DNA from 3 places in the Oceanimonas sp. GK1 genome. Region 3 is predicted to be linked to each of the others. Evidence: riboswitches for the same ligand, from Rfam matches in the RefSeq annotation. Region 3 holds a riboswitch; each other region holds the start of a gene.

Region 1 (5,364 bases), 1.3 Mb from region 3:
CTGTGCAGCGCCTCAAACAGCAGAATGAAAAACAGCGAATAAAACAGGCTGATCAGCAGCCCCCGGGGCAGGGCCCGCCACAGTTGCTGCCGCCGGTCGGCGCGCCACAGCACCCAGGGCAGCAGCAGGGCGGCGGCCAGCACAAAGCGCAGCAGGGTGAGGGAGGCCGGCGGGGCCTCGGTTGCCAGCCGGGCCGAGATGATAAAGGAGCCCGCCACGAACAGGGTGGCGAGCAGCACACGCCCGTGGGCGTGCCAGGTTTGCATGGTCATGGCTTTTCTCCCGAATGCCGTTCGCCGGCTCAGTCGGCGAAACGATCCCGTATCCGCACACTCTCCAGGGCCCGTTGTCCCGCCCTGGGTCGGGCGGCCCTGGTGGCCTTGCCAATGGTCAGCATCATGCCCACCAGGTGGCCTTCGGGCAACCGGATCAGCTCGGCCACGCGCTCGGCGTCAAAGCCGATCATGGGGCAGCTGTCGTAGCCCATGGCCCTGGCGGCCAGCATGGCGGTCTGGGCGGCGATGCCCACGGAGCGAAGGGCTTCATCGCGCTGCAGTTGCGGCTTGCCGGCGTAGAAGCCGTGGATCATCGACAGCATCTGGTCGCGGACGTCGGCGGGGGCGTCGCGCCAGCAGTGGCCGGGATCCTTCTGCCAGGCCTGGGTGTCGGCACAGAGCACCAGCAGCAGGGAGGCGTCGGTGATTTGCGCCTGATCCCAGGCGGCGGCGCGCAGCTCGGCCCGCAACTGCGGGTCTTCCACCTGCACAAAGCGCCAGTGTTGCAGGTTGAAGGAGGTGGGGGCCTGCAGCAGGTACTGAAACAGTTGCTCGATGTCGGCCTCGGGCATGCGAAAAGTCGCATCGTATTGCTTGATGGCGCGGCGGGTCGTGATGGCGTCGAGGGTATGCATGGTCTGACTCCTGTGATGAAGGATGATGTTCGGGTTGGTGGTCAGTATTCCATGTGCAAAAATGAAGAAAAACAGAATTGGTGCAGAGGTAATGTGCATGAATGCACAGATGAATGACTGGCAAGACATTTACACCGCCTACCAGGTGGCCCGGCTGGGCTCGCTGAGCGCGGCCGCCCATCAGCTGGAGGTGCACCACAGCACCGTATTGCGGCGGATCAACGCGCTGGAAGCCCGCATGGGCACCCGCCTGTTTCATCGTCACGCCCGGGGCTACGTGGCCACCGAGGCCGGCCAGGCGTTGCTGGCCGCCGCGGTTCAGGCCGAAGAGGCGTTCAGTCGCATGCGCGCCCGGGTGGGGGAAAGCGAGGCCCTGGCCGGGACCCTGATCCTGACCTCGGTCAACAACCTGGTACCCTACCTGACGCCCTTGCTGGCCGAGTTTCAGCAACGGCACCCGAACATTCGGCTGGAATATGCCGCCGACCGGCGGGTGTTCCGGCTGGATCATGGTGAAGCCCATGTGGGCATACGCTCGGGCCATAAGCCGGAAGACCCGGATTATGTGGTGCAGCACCTGACCCGGGCGGCGAGCACCCTTTATGCCAGTCGTGACTATGTGCGCCGCCACGGCCCTCTTTATTCCCTGAACGAGCTTGCCGGGCACCGTTTTGTCAGCACCACGCAGCCACGGCCCGGCAGCGTGTTTATGCGCTGGATGGAGGCCCATGTTCCGGCGGCGCAAATCTTCTACCGGGTGCAGGATTTCACCGGTTTTATTCCCGCGCTGCAGGCCGGGCTGGGCTGTGGCCCGCTGAGCTGCTGGCAGGCCAGCCTGGCCCCTGAGCTGCTGCCCCTGTTGCCGCCCCCGCCAGACTGGACTTATGACCTCTGGCTGACCAGCCACGGGGATTTGCACCGTTCGGCCAAGGTGCAGGCCTTTACCCGTTTTCTCAAGCAGAGGATTGCCGAGCGCCAGGCCGATTTTATGCCGGCATAAAAAAACGCGGCCGGGGCCGCGTTGCTGAGTGCCATGACGGTTATTTTACCGTCCAGCCGATGGTTTCGCCGGCGCGAATGGGCACCAGCTGGTCGCCGCCCAGGGGCAGGGTTTCGCCCACGGTCCAGGACTCTTTCACCAGGGTGATGGTGTCTTGGTTGCGGGGCAGGCCGTAGAAGTCGGGGCCGTTGTGGCTGGTAAAGGCTTCCAGCTTGGCCAGCGCGCCGGCTTCTTCAAAGGCTTCGGCATACAGCTCCACGGCGGCGTGGGAGGTGTAGGCACCGGCGCAGCCGCAGGCGGCTTCCTTGCGGTGCTGGAAGTGCGGCGCCGAGTCGGTGCCCATAAAGAACTTCTTGCTGCCGCTGGTGGCGGCACGCACCAGGGCCTGCTGGTGGGTGTTGCGCTTGAGAATGGGCAGGCAGTAGTAATGGGGACGAATGCCGCCCGCCAGCATATGGTTGCGGTTAAACAGCAGGTGGTGGGCGGTGATGGTGGCGGCCACGTTGTCGCCGGCCTGCTCCACAAAGTGCACCGCGTGCTCGGTGGTGATGTGCTCCAGCACAATCTTGAGATTCGGGAAGTCGCGCACCACGTCGGGCAGCACGGTTTCCAGGAACACTTTTTCCCGGTCGAAGATATCGATGCGCGAGTCGGTCACTTCACCGTGCACCAGCAGCAGGGTGCCGGTTTCCTGCATGGCTTCCAGCACCGGGTAGATGTTTTTCACATCGGTCACGCCGGAGTCGGAGTTGGTGGTGGCGCCGGCCGGGTACAGTTTGCAGGCTACGATGGCGCCGCTGGCGCGACCCTTGCGGATCTCTTCGGGCTGCGTGTTGTCGGTGAGATACAGGCTCATCACCGGCTCAAACTGGCTGCCTTCGGGGCGTACCGCCAGAATGCGTTCGCGGTATTCGTTGGCAAGCTCGGTGGTGGTCACCGGCGGCACCAGGTTGGGCATGACGAGGGCGCGGCCCAGGTAGCGGCTGGCGTCGCGCACGGTATCTGTCAGTTGCGCCCCGTCGCGCAGGTGCAGGTGCCAGTCGTCGGGGCGGGTAATGGTCAGTGTGGTTGTCATTGTCGGCTCGGCGTTATCCATGGCTTTTGAGGCCTTTATTATCCACCCGCGAGCCTTTTTCACCAAACTTCTGAAAACGTAAGGGGTGAGGCGTAAAGGGTGAGGGGGGAAAACAGGCCGTCTGGCGGGTGATTGTTCACCTCACACCTTACCCCTCACGCCTCTCGCCCTTGGGCGCAGGGGTATGTTATGGTCTGTGCCGAGACACGGGGTGTCCTGCATGCAGGGCTGAGATAACACCCGTTGAACCTGATCCAGTTCATACTGGCGAAGGGATGTCAGCCTGCCGGTTCGTGCCATTGCTGCCTCATCATGCCTTCGCCTCAGCTTCGAGGTAGAAAATGCAAACGTCCATTCAACTTAATGAACAACTGGTGCTGGTCACCGGCGGTGCCCGCGGCCTGGGCGAACAGCTGGTGCGCGCCTTTCTGCGCGAGGGTGCCAGGGTGGTGATCAACTACCTGCACAGCGCCGAGGCGGCCCAAAAGCTGGCCGCCGAGTCCCCGCAGCAGGCCCTGGCCATTCAGGCCGACGTGACCGACGCCGCCGCCGTGCAGGCCATGTTTGCGCAGGCCGAGGCCCACTTCGGCTGCCCGGTAACCACCGTCATCAACAACGCCCTGCCGGCGTTTTCCTTTAACGGCGATGCCCGCACTCACGCCAATGAGCTGGCCTGGGAGCACCTCAACCAGCAGCTGGAAGGGGTGGTGGGCGGTGCCATCAACACCACCCGGGCGGCGCTGGCCGGCATGCGCAAGCAGGGCTTTGGCCGCATCGTCAACGTGGGTACCAACCTGTTCCAGAACCCGGTGGTGCCTTACCACGACTACACCGCCGCCAAGGCGGCGCTGCTGTCGCTGACCCGCACCCTGTCCCAGGACCTGGGCCCCGACGGCATTACCGTCAACATGGTGTCCGGCGGCCTGCTGCGCACCACCGACGCTTCCGCCGCCACCCCGGAAGCGGTGTTTGACTACATCGCCGCCAGCACCCCGCTGCGCCGGGTGACCACGCCGGCGGAATTTGCCGACGCCACCCTGTTCTTTGCCTCCCCCTGGTCGCGCTCGGTCACCGGCCAGAACCTGGTGGTGGACGGCGGTCTGGTGAAAAACTGATGAGCAGCAAGCAACGCATGATGCACCTGAACCTGTTTCTGTTCGGGTGCGGCCACCATAGAGCCGCCTGGCGTCATCCCCATTCCGCCGTGGAGCAGCTGGGGGACATTCGTTATTACGAGCGGCTTGCGCAAACCGCCGAGCGCGGCAAGCTGGACGCGGTGTTCTTTGCTGACGGCCAGTCCACCGGCAATGTGGCAGACGGCAGCTACTGGTTTCTGGAGCCACTCACCGCCATGGCGGCCATGAGCCGGGCCACGGATCGCATTGGTTTTATCAGCACCGTCTCCAGCACCTTTTTCACGCCCTTTCATGCCGCCCGCATGATGGCCTCGCTGGATCATATTTCCAATGGCCGCATGGGCTGGAACGTGGTCACCTCCATGTTCGACGTGGAAGCCCGCAACCACGGCTACGAGGCCATGCCGGCCCACGCCGAGCGTTATCGCCGGGCCGAAGAATTCGTGGACGTGGTGATCAAACTGTGGGACTCCTGGCAGGAAGGGGCCCTGGTGATGGATCGTGCCGGCCACTACGCCGATCCGGAAAAAGTGAACCCCATCAATCACCACGGCGAGTTCTTTCTGGTGGACGGACCGCTCAATGTGCCACGTCCGCCCCAGGGCCACCCGGTGTTGTTCCAGGCCGGCGCCTCGGAGCAGGGCCGGGCACTGGCGGCCCAGTGCGCCGAGGCCATTTACGCCGTGGCCTACGATTTGCCGGCGGCCCAGGACTATTACCGGGACATCAAGCGCCGGGTGCAGGAGGCTGGACGCAACGTGGACGTACCCATCATGCCGGGGCTGGTGACCTATGTGGCTTCTACCGAAGCCGAGGCCAAGGCCAAGCAGCGGGAGCTGGATGAGCTGTTGCCCGCCGACGCTTCGCTGCGCCAGCTGGGTACCTACGTGGGCCAGGACTGCTCCGGCTGGGAGCTGGACGCGCCGGTGCCGGCACTGCCGTCACTCGACGTGTTCACCGGGCCCAAGGGCCGTTACGCCACTATCTTGCGCATTATTGAAACCGAGCAGCCGACGGTGCGCCAGCTGCTGGGCCGGCTTGCCGCCGGCGGCGGCCACTGCACCATGGTGGGCACGCCGGAGTCGATTGCCGACCGCATGGAGCAGTGGTTCCGCAATGAGGGCGCCGACGGCTTTAACCTGATGCCGCCGTCACTGCCCGCGGGCATTGAGGACTTTGTGGATCAGGTGGTGCCCGAGCTGCAGCGCCGCGGCCTGTTCCGCACCGAGTATGAAGGTCGCAC
Region 2 (5,364 bases), 1.7 Mb from region 3:
TGGGCAGCCAGAAATGGAACGGAAACTGGGCCGACTTGGTAAAGGTGCCCAGCAACACCAGGCCCATCATCGGCAGGAACAGCGGGTGCTGCTGCAGTGCCGGCCCTTGCGTCAACACCTCGGTCAGCTCAAAACTGCCGGCCATCCAGCCCAGCATAATCAGCCCGGTCATCAGTGCCAGGCCACCGCCCATGGTGACGAACAGTCCCTGCAGCGCCGCCTTGCGGGCCTTTTCCTGCTCGTGGTTAAAACCGATCAGCAGGTAGGAGGTGATGCTGGTGAGTTCCCAGAACACGAACAGGCCAATCAGGTTGCTGCACAGCACCACCCCCAGCATGGCGCTCATAAAGGCCAGCAGGTACATCAGCAGCTTGTGCCTGTCCTTGTTGCCTTCCAGGTAGCGGCCGCCGTAGATGAGAATGAAGGTGCCGATGCCGGTGATCAGCAGGGCGAACATCAGGCCAAGGCCATCCAGCAGAAAGCTCAGGCTGATATTGAGGCTGGGGATCCAGTCGTAGTGAAACTGCACCGCTTCACCGCCGGTGACCCGGGGCCAGAAGCTGGCGAAATAACCGAACAGCGCCGCCGGCAACACCGCCAGAAACCCGCCGATATGCCGACCGAGGCGGGGACTTAACAGCGGCACCAGGGCGGCCAGAACAAAACCTGCCAATACGGCAACAAGCATACGCAAGGCTCCTTTTCATGCCCGTGAACGGGGCGTCAGGATCGGCGAAGATGAAAGGAGAGACTCTGAATGCAGACTATAGCAGTGAACATAATTGGATTAACTATCAGGAAGTTAATCCATTTTTTATTGATTATTAGCGATACGCATACTACAAGCCGCCCCGGCCGGACGCAAGCAAACCGGGACACTAATGCCGGGATCAGCGGGCGAAAAAGTGCTCCACCGGGCCCCGGCCCTGGCCGATTTTCAAGTGAGCACCGGCCTCGATGGCCCGCTCGATATAGTGCTTGGCCGAGGCCACCGCCAGCTCCAGTGTCAGGCCCTGCGCCAGGTAGGAAGCCAGCACCCCGGACAGGGTACAGCCGGTGCCGTGGGTGTTGGCGGTGATCACTCTGGGGGTGTCGAAACAGCGCACCTCGCCATGGTGCAGCAGCCAGTCGGGACTGCGCGGCTCCTGTTGCAGAAAGCCGCCCTTGAGCAGCACCGCCCGGCACTCCAGCTCATTAAGGGCGGTGAGCAGGGGCTCTACCTCACGCAGTGACGCCGGCACCGGCCGTTCCACCAGGCAGGCGGCTTCCGGCAGGTTGGGGGTGATCACGTCCGCCAGCGGCAGCAACCGCTGCTTGAGGCAATCCACCGCCTCGGGGGCCAGCAGCATGTCGCCGTTGGCGCTGACCATCACCGGATCCACCACCAGGTGTTGTGGCCGGTATTGTTCCAGGGCGTCGGCCACGGTATTGATGGTGTCGGTATCCCCCAGCATGCCCACCTTCACCGCCATGACCGGCAGATCGCTGAACACGGCGTCGAGCTGGGCACGAATGATCTCCTGGGGTACCGGGTGCACGGCGGTCACCCGCTGCGTGTTCTGGGCGGTAATGGCGGTGATCACCGAGCAGGCGTAGCCGCCGGTGGCGGAGATGGCCTTGATGTCGGCCTGAATACCGGCGCCGCCGCCGCTGTCGGAGCCGGCAATGGAAAGAATAATGGCTTTGCTGCTGTGCATGTCCTTATGGTCCTTGTAAGGCGTGAAAACCACAAGGCCATCGGCCATCGGTTCCCTACGCCAGTGTTAACTGGATCAGGTTCAACGGGTTCGGCATATCACTGCCGTCTCGGCCTTTCGGCTCCCCGACCAATCGCACGATAATACCCAGCCCACTGGCCAAATGCCAGTCGACGCATTCACTCACAAAAATGTAACTTAACAACAAAAATGGAGTTGGATTGTATACAACACCTGTGTACAGCCGAACAGCGGGCATAAAAAAACGCCTTCAGCATTCTGGCTGAAGGCGGCCTGAGCAGCATATGAAGTAAATGCAAAAAGCGTGACAGGGTGATTTACCCTGCCTCTGTACCTGATGACACTCTACTCCCGAAGGAAAGCAGAGAAAAGTCGAGATACGTAATATTATTTCATTATCGTTATTTTGTTGTCAGATTAGTGAGCCTGATCCCAGTTGTCACCCACCCCGGCTTCCACCAGCAGGGGCACATCCAGACTGGCGGCCTGCTGCATCAGCGCGCAGATGGTTTCCCGGTGGGCGTCTACCTTGTCTTCACGAATTTCAAACACCAGTTCGTCGTGCACCTGCATCAGCATGCGTACCTCGCCCTCGGGCAGCTCACCCAGCCAGTCATTCACTCGAATCATGGCCTGCTTGATGATGTCGGCGGCAGTGCCCTGCATGGGCGCGTTGATGGCGGCCCGCTCGGCACCCTTGCGCCGGGCGCCGTTCTTGGATTTGATTTCCGGCAGGTAGAGCCGGCGGCCGAACAGGGTGGAAACATAGCCCTGTTCACTGGCCTGCTCCCGGGTGGTCTCCATGTAGCGCAGCACCCCGGGGTAGCGTTCAAAGTAGATGTTCATGTAGTCCTGGGCCTCGTTGCGGCCAATGCCCAGCTGGCGCGCCAGACCAAAGGCACTCATGCCGTAGATCAGGCCAAAATTGATGGCCTTGGCCCGGCGGCGCTGCTCGGCAGACACCTGCTCCACCGCCACCCCGAACACCTCGGCGGCGGTGGCCTTGTGAATGTCCTGGCCGTGGGCAAAGGCGTCCAGCAGCCCCTGATCCTGGGACAGGTGCGCCATGATGCGCAGCTCGATCTGGGAGTAGTCCGCCGCCACCAGTTTGTAGCCGGGCTCGGCCACAAAAGCCTGGCGAATGCGCCGCCCTTCCGGCGTGCGGATGGGAATGTTCTGCAGATTGGGATCCGACGACGACAGCCGGCCGGTGGCGGTGTTAGCCTGGTGGTAGGAGGTATGAATGCGCCCGCTGTGCTCATTCACCATCAGCGGCAGCTTGTCGGTGTAGGTGGACTTGAGCTTGCTCAGGCCCCGGTATTCCATCAGCAGTTTGGGCAGCGGGTAATCCAGCGCCAGCTCCTGCAGCACTTCTTCGGCGGTGGACGGCGCTCCCTTGGGGGTCTTCTTGATCACCGGCAGTGCCAGTTTGGTGAACAGGATCTCGCCGAGCTGCTTGGTGGAGCTCAGGTTAAAGGGCTCACCGGCCAGCTCAAACGCCTCCCGCTCCAGCTCCTTCAGCCGCTTGGCTATTTCCTCACTCTGCATGGCCAGCAGCTGGCTGTCGATGCGCACGCCGGTGTATTCCATCTGGGCCAGAATCGGCACCAACGGCATCTCAATATCATTGAACACGCTTTCCAGCACCGGCTCGGCAGCCAGTTTTTCGCTCAGATGGTGATGCAGCCGCAGGGTAATGTCGGCGTCTTCCGCCGCATAGGGCCCCGCCTGCTCCAGAGGGATCTGGTTAAAGGTGAGCTGTTTGGCACCCTTACCGGCAATGGACTCAAAGGATGTGGTGCTGTGATTGAGGAAAAAGGCCGCCATGCTGTCCATGTCGTGCCGGGTCTGTACCGAATTGAGCACATAGGACTCCAGCATGGTATCAAGCAGCGCGCCCTTCAGCGCAATACCGTGGTTTTTCAGCACGTTGATGTCGTATTTGAGGTTCTGGCCCAGCTTGATGCGGCTTTCATCCTCCAGCAACGGCTTGAGGGCCCCGAGCACCTGCGCTTCGCTCAGCTGCTCGGGGGCATCCAGGTAATCGTGGCCAAAGGGCACATAGGCGGCCTGGCCCGCCTCCACCGCAAACGACACCCCCACCACCCGGGCATCCCGGTAGCTGAGGCTGGTGGTCTCGGTATCAAAGGCGAAATAGGGCGCCGCCTTGAGCCGGGCAATCCATTCATCCAGCTCGGCCTGGCCGGTTACGGTCTGATAGTCGGTCTCCAGCGCCGGTGCCGCCGGTACGGCTTCCCCGGCCGAGTCCGACTCCAGCTCCGCCAGCAGATTGCGGAATTCAAATTCCTGATAGAGGGCGCGCAGGGCCTCGGTGTCCGGCGCCGTCTGCTGAAGATCCGCGGGGCCCACATGCAGCGCCACATCGGTCTTGATGGTGGCCAGGGTGTAGGACAGCCGCACCATCTCCTCGTGCTCGACGAACTTGGGCGCAAAGGACTTGGCGCCGCGAAAGCCGAGGCTGGCAATCTTGTCGGTGTTGGCGGCGATGTCGTCGATGGAGCCCAGCCCCTGCAACAACGCCAGGGCGGTTTTCTCGCCCACCCCCGGCATGCCGGGAATGTTGTCTACCTTGTCGCCCACCAGCGCCAGCAGATCGATAATCGACTCCGGCGGCACGCCGAATTTTTCCACCACGCCGTCCCGATCGAGAAAGCTGTTTTTCATGGTGTCCATCAGCAGCACGTGATCCGACACCAGCTGGGCCATGTCCTTGTCGCCGGTGCTGATCACCACGTCCAGCCGCTGCTCGGTGGCCTGCCGGGCCAGGGTGCCAATCACGTCGTCCGCCTCCACCCCTTCCTCGATCAGCAGCGGCAGCCCCATGGCGCGAATGATGTCGTGAATGGGCTGTATCTGGCTGCGCAGATCGTCCGGCATGGACGGCCGGTGCGCCTTGTATTCCGGGTAAATGTCGTCGCGAAAGGTTTTGCCCTTGGCATCGAACACCACCGCCACCCTGGATTCGGGAAACTGCTTGTGCAGGCTGCGCAGCATGTTGGTCACCACGCGAATGGCGCCGGTGGGCCGGCCGTCGCTGGTGCGCAGATCGGCTTGCTGGGACGCAAAATAAGCACGATAAAGATAGGAGGATCCATCAACCAGGATCAGGGGTTTGGCAGGAATGGCAACCATGGTGTTGTTCTCGTTAATGCGTTGGCCGCTAGCATGCCACAGCGGGCCGGCGGACTCCACGGCGGCACCATGACCAGCCTGTGGATAACTCTGTGAAAGAGCGATCCGATCAAGATCTAGTGCGGATTAAATAACACTTAAATATCATTAACTTATATTTTAATGTCGGATCTTGATAAGGGATCCGGTATTGTGGAAAATCGACAGCAAGGGAATCTTGCATAAAAATCAACCACAGCTGATCCTGGCACACGCTGACCCCTTCAGTCCGACCCGGATCACCAACCCCGATCCTCGAACAAGGAGCGCAAAATGAAAAAAGTTGCCGTTATTCTGAGCGGCTGCGGCGTGTATGACGGCGCGGAAATTCACGAGGCCGTGCTCTGCCTGTTACACCTGGACCGCCACGGAGCTCGCTACCAGTGTTTTGCTCCCGACCAGCCCCAGCATCACGTCATCGATCACCGCACCGGCCAGGAAAGCGACGAGCAGC
Region 3 (5,364 bases):
AAGGCTCGCCACCGTGAGGCCACTGCCTGCGTCCCGGTAACGGGGGCTGAAGTGGGTCAACACCAGATTGGGCAACCCCGCCTGCTCGGCAAACTGCGCCACGGCGGCGGCACTGCTGTGTTGCGGTTCGGGCCCCACCTTGTTGGCGACCTCCAGGGTGTAGGTGGCCTCGTGCACCAGCACATCGGCGCCTTGCACCGCCTGTGCCAGCAAGCCGGGGTTGTCGTTGTCGCCGCCGATCACCACCTTGCGCGGCCTGGGCGGCGACAGCTGGTAATCCCGCCCCGCCAGCACCCGGCCATCATTCAGGGTGACGGTTTCGCCCCGGTGCAGTTTCCCCCACAGCGGCCCGGCGGGCACGCCATCGGCGAGGAGCCGGTGGGTGTCGAGCCGGCCCGCGAGATGTGTTTCGGTAAAGCCATAGGCAAAACTGGGCACCCGGTGCGACAGCGCCGTGGCCGTGATGTCAAATCCTTCCAGCGCCAGCGGGCGGCTGATAAGGGAGTTCACGTCCGCAAAGCGCAGCTCAAAGTTCAGCTGCAACTGGCTGATGGCCGCGGTCTGTTCAATCCAGGCCTGCAGCCCCGCCGGGCCGACAATGGTCAGCGGCGCGGTGCGGCCGTTCAGCCCGGCGCTGGCCAGCAGGCCCGGCAGGCCGTAGCAGTGATCCCCGTGCAGGTGGGTGATGCACACCGCCTGCAGCCAGTGCAGCGACAGCGGCGCCTGCAGCAGCCGGTGCTGGGTGCCTTCGCCGCAATCCACCAGCAGCCAGGACTTTGTCTTGTGCCGGCGCAGGGCCAGCGCCGACAGGCTGCGGGTTTTGGTGGGTGTGCCCGAGGAGGTGCCCAGAAAAATCAGCTCCATGGTGGGTTTGCTCGCAAGCCTGCTTACTGTGGCCGCTGCAGTTTGTCCGGGCTCAGACGCGGGCTCCAGGGCAAGCCCTCGTTCTGCCAGCCATTCACCAGGCGAAAACCGGTTCGCTCGCCTTCCTTGATGGCATCCCCCTGAAAGCCGTGCACCACGTAACGGGCGTTGGAAAACCCATGCTCCCGCAAAAATTCGGCGCTGGGCAGGCCCCGCTCGCTGCCGGAGCGGCACATGGTGATGACGGTGGCGGTTTCATCCAGGCCGCGCTCGGCCAGGGCCGCCTTGATTTGCTCAATAAACTGCGGATTGCGGTATAACCGAAAGCGCTGGTTGTCTTCATCCCACTGGCTGCGATCCACCAGCAGATAGGGCACGTTGACATCCACCTCGTTGGTGCCCCCTACAAACATGATCTCCACCGGATCGCGCACATCCACCAGCAACACCTGATCGTTGTCGCGGTTCTGCTCATAGGCCTGGCGGGCACTCAGCCCCAGTTCGTCGCTGCTCGCCCAGGACGGCAGTGCCAGGGTCATGGCCAGCAGCGCCGGCGTCAGTACTTTCCACATGGTTGCTCTCCTTTTTAGAAGCTGAATACCCGTACATCGTCCGCCGTCATCATGGCGGCCATCTCGGCCGGCGTGGCGACCTCTACCTGTTCGCGCAGATCCGTCTTGTCGTATTCGCTGTTGGGCAGATAAAGCGCGCACACGCTTACCTTGCCGCCCCCCTGCTGCAGCTTGCTCATCAGTTGCTCCGGGGTGACGTTGTTTGGCTTCAGCGGCGCACTGCTGTATCCGTTAATGGCCAGATCCCCGGCCTTGTCGCACAGCAGCACCTTCACCTGACGGCCCTGCTCCTGCATGGCATTGCCCAGCACCATGGCCATGCCCTGCACCTGGGGCGCGGCACTGGTGACCAGCAGCAAGACCTTTGACTCTGCCGCCTGAGCGGCACTCGCGGCACTGATGCCGGCCCCCAGGGCCAGCGCGGCCAGTATTTTTCTTCCTTTTTTCATGATGAGCACTCCGTTTAATTAAGGCAAAACTAATATAAGATTATTCTTATGTAGATGTAAAGTCGGTTCATCATTCAAAAAGCATAAGCATGGCTCACTGCCGCTGTCGCAATGTCCAGGTGGATTCGGTCAACACGTGACCGCACGTCAGTACCAACCCTCGATTCTTGTCGACCTTTATGCCTGAATGCGTATAATTCCGCTCGCCTTATAACCAAGGCCAAATCCTAAGGGGTGGCAACCCATTGCCTGAGATGCGCCGTGCGCGAACCCTTTGAACCTGATCCGGTTGATACCGGCGTAGGAATAGGAAGCTCACAACGCCCTGCCCTGCTCGTATTGCTACCGGGTCTTCGCACTGAAATGGAGATATAAAGTGCCAAGACTGAACCCTGTTGTCCCCTCTGCCTTAACCCTGGCCATGGCAGCCGCTCTGCCGGCCCAGGCCGCCGATAACTCTGAATCCGTCTACACCCTGGCCCCCGTACTGGTGACCTCGAGCTTTCGGGAAGATACCCTGCAGGACACCGCCGCCAGCGTGAGCGTGCTGAATGAAGAAAGACTGGAGCAGCCGGGCAAGGATCACCTGGAAGACGTGCTGGCCCAGGCCCCCAACGTCAACCTGAGCGCCGGCGCTTCCCGCGGCAAGTTTTATCAAATTCGTGGTGTGGGCGAGCGCAGCCAGTTTATCGGTGTGGTCAACCCGTCCGTTGGTGTGGTGGTGGACGGTATCGACATGAGCGCCATGGCCGGCGGCGCCACTCTGCTGGACGCCCGCCAGGTGGAAGTGCTGCGCGGCCCTCAGGGCAGCCTGTATGGCGCCAACGCCCTGGCCGGCCTGATTAACATTCGCGCCAGTGAGCCCACCAAGACCACGGAAGGCAACGCCGAGCTGACCCTGGGGCAGTACAACACCCGCAACCTGAGCGCGGCGGTGGGCGGCCCGCTCACCAACAAGGTGGGCTATCGTCTTGCCGCCCAGCGCAACCTGAGCGACGGTTTCATCACCAATGATTATCACCATACCGATAACACCAACAACATTGACGAGACCCTGCTGCGTAGCAAATTCCGCATCGAGGCCAGCGAGGATCTGGATCTGGATCTGAGCGCTTTCTACGCCAATATCGACAACGGCTACGACGCCTTCTCCCTCGACAACAGCCGCCATACCCTATCCGATCAGCCGGGCCACGATCGCCAGAAAACCCTGGCCCTGTCGGGCACCGCCAGCTGGTATGGCCACAGCGCCTATACCCTGCAAACCTCGCTGGCGGTGAACCTAAGCGAGCTGGAATACGGCTACGACGTGGACTGGGCCAATCCCGGCCTCGGCGGCTACAGCGCCACCGACAACTACCAACGGGACGAGCGCGGTGCCACCGCCGACGTGCGCTTTATCTCCACCGAAGAGTCCGCCCTGTTCGACGGCCGCACCGCCTGGACCGGCGGCATTTACTTCTTCCACCGCAGCTCGGATCTGACCCGTCACTACACCTACCTGCCCGCCGGTTTCACCAGCGAGTATGAAGCCAACCGGATGGCCACTTACGGCGAGCTGGAAACCGTACTGACCGACAAGCTGACCCTGATCAACGGCCTGCGGGTGGAGCAGGATCGCACCCAATACAGCGACAGTGACGGCAACGGCAGCGATCCCGTCGACATGCTCTGGGGCGGCCGGGTCGCGCTCGAATACCAGGTGGACGACAGCCAGATGTATTACGCCCTGATCTCCAGGGGCTACAAGGTCGGCGGCTACAACGCCACTGGCAACCTGCCCAACGAGCTGCGTGACTTTGATGCCGAAACCCTGTGGAACTACGAAATCGGCGGCAAGCATAGCCTGCTGGACGACACCCTGCACACTCAGGTGGCCCTGTTCTTCCAGCAGCGGGATGACGCCCAGATCAGCGCCTACCGTAACGTGCTGCGCCCCGACAATTCCACCGACTACATCGACTACACCGCCAACGCCGAGCGCGCCTACAGCTACGGCCTGGAAGCCCAGGCCCAGTGGCAGGCCAGCGCCGCTCTCGAGATCTACGGCAGCCTGGGGTTGCTGGACACTCGGCTGGAAGAGGCCGGTGCCTACTTTGACGGCCGCGACGCCGCCCACGCCCCGGAATACCAGTTTGCCCTGGGCGCCAGCCTCGACCTCGGCAGCGGCTGGTTCACCGGCCTGGATGTGGAAGGCAAGGACACGTTCTACTTTTCCGACAGCCACGACGCCCGGTCCGACGCCTACGCCCTGCTCCATGCCCGTTTCGGCTACCAGCGGGACCACTGGAGCATTACCCTGTGGGGCCGTAACCTGACCGACGAGGATTACGCCGTGCGCGGCTTCCAGTTCGGCAACGACCCGCGCAAGGGCTACGTCACCGAAGACTACATTCAGCTGGGCGCTCCCCGCCTGTTTGGGGTGACCACCCGCTTGATGTTTTAACTCCCCGCAATTCCTTTCATAGAGGCCGGGTGACGATGTCACCCGGTCAGTATCCGGTCATTTCCAGATAGCCCTGACCGCGGGGCGCACCGCTGGCGGCATCGGTCACCCGGACCGCCCCTTCCCAGTAGGGTACGGAGGTGGGCATCCAGCGGTTAGGGTGGTGAGCGCTGATATTCAGCGTCAGCTGTTGTTCCGGCAGGGTGAGTTGCCAGCGCACCGGCACCTGCCGGCCGGCCACCCCGGTGCGGGCCTTGGGTTCAAGGGTGAATGCTGTTGTGCTCAGCGGCGTGACCTCACCGTCCGGGCTGATCCAGCTGCCGGACAGATAATCGCTGTGATTGTCGCTCCCTCCCCGCAGGCGAAAGACCATCACCTTGGCGCCACTGTCGAGGTGCAGCGAGAACCAGTCCCAGCCGCGTTGACCGGCACTCAGCAGCTGGCTGCTCCATTCCCGATCCAGCCAGGCCTGGCCGCTCACCGCCAGCCGTTGGCCATTAAGCCACACCTCGCCGCTCACCCGGTAAAAGGGCTGGCTGTAATACAGGGAGCCCTGGCCGTCGGCGGATTTCTGGCTGAAGCCGCCAACACCGTGGCGCACCAAGGGGCCTTCGGCTTTCAGCTCCAGCTCATAACCAAAGTCACCCTGCTCGTCCTCGGCCTGAGCCGTGAGCCGCAGCCAGTCCAGCTCGTCACCTTTCGCGCCCAGACTGGCCAGTTGCCAGTTATCCAGCCAGGCTCGAAAGGGCCGTGCCGTTACCCCGGCCTGCTGGCTGCCGTTCCACGGTGGCATGCCGGCGCCCCGGGCGAAACGCTCCGCCACTCGGTGCTGCTCACCCCGGGACAACGCCATGTGTGCCATCCACAGTTGCTTTACCGCCCAGGGACCGGCAGGCTCCGTGCCGGCACTGGTGGGCTGCAGTGCCTGACGAAACAGCGTCCACTGCATGCCCAGGGGCTCGCCGTCCTTATCCTCCAGGTTGGCGGTGAGGTACCACCACTCAATACGAAAGTCCGGATGGGGGCCATGATC

The links. Region 3 has a riboswitch for thiamine pyrophosphate ahead of GU3_RS11095 (TonB-dependent receptor). Riboswitches for the same ligand answer to the same signal wherever they lie in the genome.
Region 1: linked by a shared signal. The riboswitch ahead of GU3_RS00400 (3-oxoacyl-ACP reductase) and the one ahead of GU3_RS11095 (TonB-dependent receptor) in region 3 are both predicted to bind thiamine pyrophosphate.
Region 2: linked by a shared signal. The riboswitch ahead of thiD (bifunctional hydroxymethylpyrimidine kinase/phosphomethylpyrimidine kinase) and the one ahead of GU3_RS11095 (TonB-dependent receptor) in region 3 are both predicted to bind thiamine pyrophosphate.

The regions. Positions count from the first base shown of each region.
Region 1 is NC_016745.1:81,917-87,280, reverse strand. It holds gene GU3_RS00420 (DMT family transporter) at 1-272, opposite strand, end outside; gene GU3_RS00415 (nitroreductase family protein) at 302-910, opposite strand; gene GU3_RS00410 (LysR family transcriptional regulator) at 1,020-1,910, shown strand; gene pyrC (dihydroorotase) at 1,951-2,985, opposite strand; TPP riboswitch at 3,183-3,278, shown strand; gene GU3_RS00400 (3-oxoacyl-ACP reductase) at 3,327-4,100, shown strand; gene GU3_RS00395 (LLM class flavin-dependent oxidoreductase) at 4,100-5,364, shown strand, end outside.
Region 2 is NC_016745.1:530,655-536,018, reverse strand. It holds gene GU3_RS02570 (putative monovalent cation/H+ antiporter subunit A) at 1-688, opposite strand, end outside; gene thiD (bifunctional hydroxymethylpyrimidine kinase/phosphomethylpyrimidine kinase) at 891-1,697, opposite strand; TPP riboswitch at 1,733-1,835, opposite strand; gene polA (DNA polymerase I) at 2,136-4,871, opposite strand; gene elbB (isoprenoid biosynthesis glyoxalase ElbB) at 5,184-5,364, shown strand, end outside.
Region 3 is NC_016745.1:2,339,228-2,344,591, forward strand. It holds gene GU3_RS11080 (ribonuclease Z) at 1-864, opposite strand, end outside; gene GU3_RS11085 (rhodanese-like domain-containing protein) at 888-1,436, opposite strand; gene GU3_RS11090 (DsrE family protein) at 1,451-1,885, opposite strand; TPP riboswitch at 2,106-2,209, shown strand; gene GU3_RS11095 (TonB-dependent receptor) at 2,307-4,331, shown strand; gene GU3_RS11100 (lipocalin-like domain-containing protein) at 4,378-5,364, opposite strand, start outside.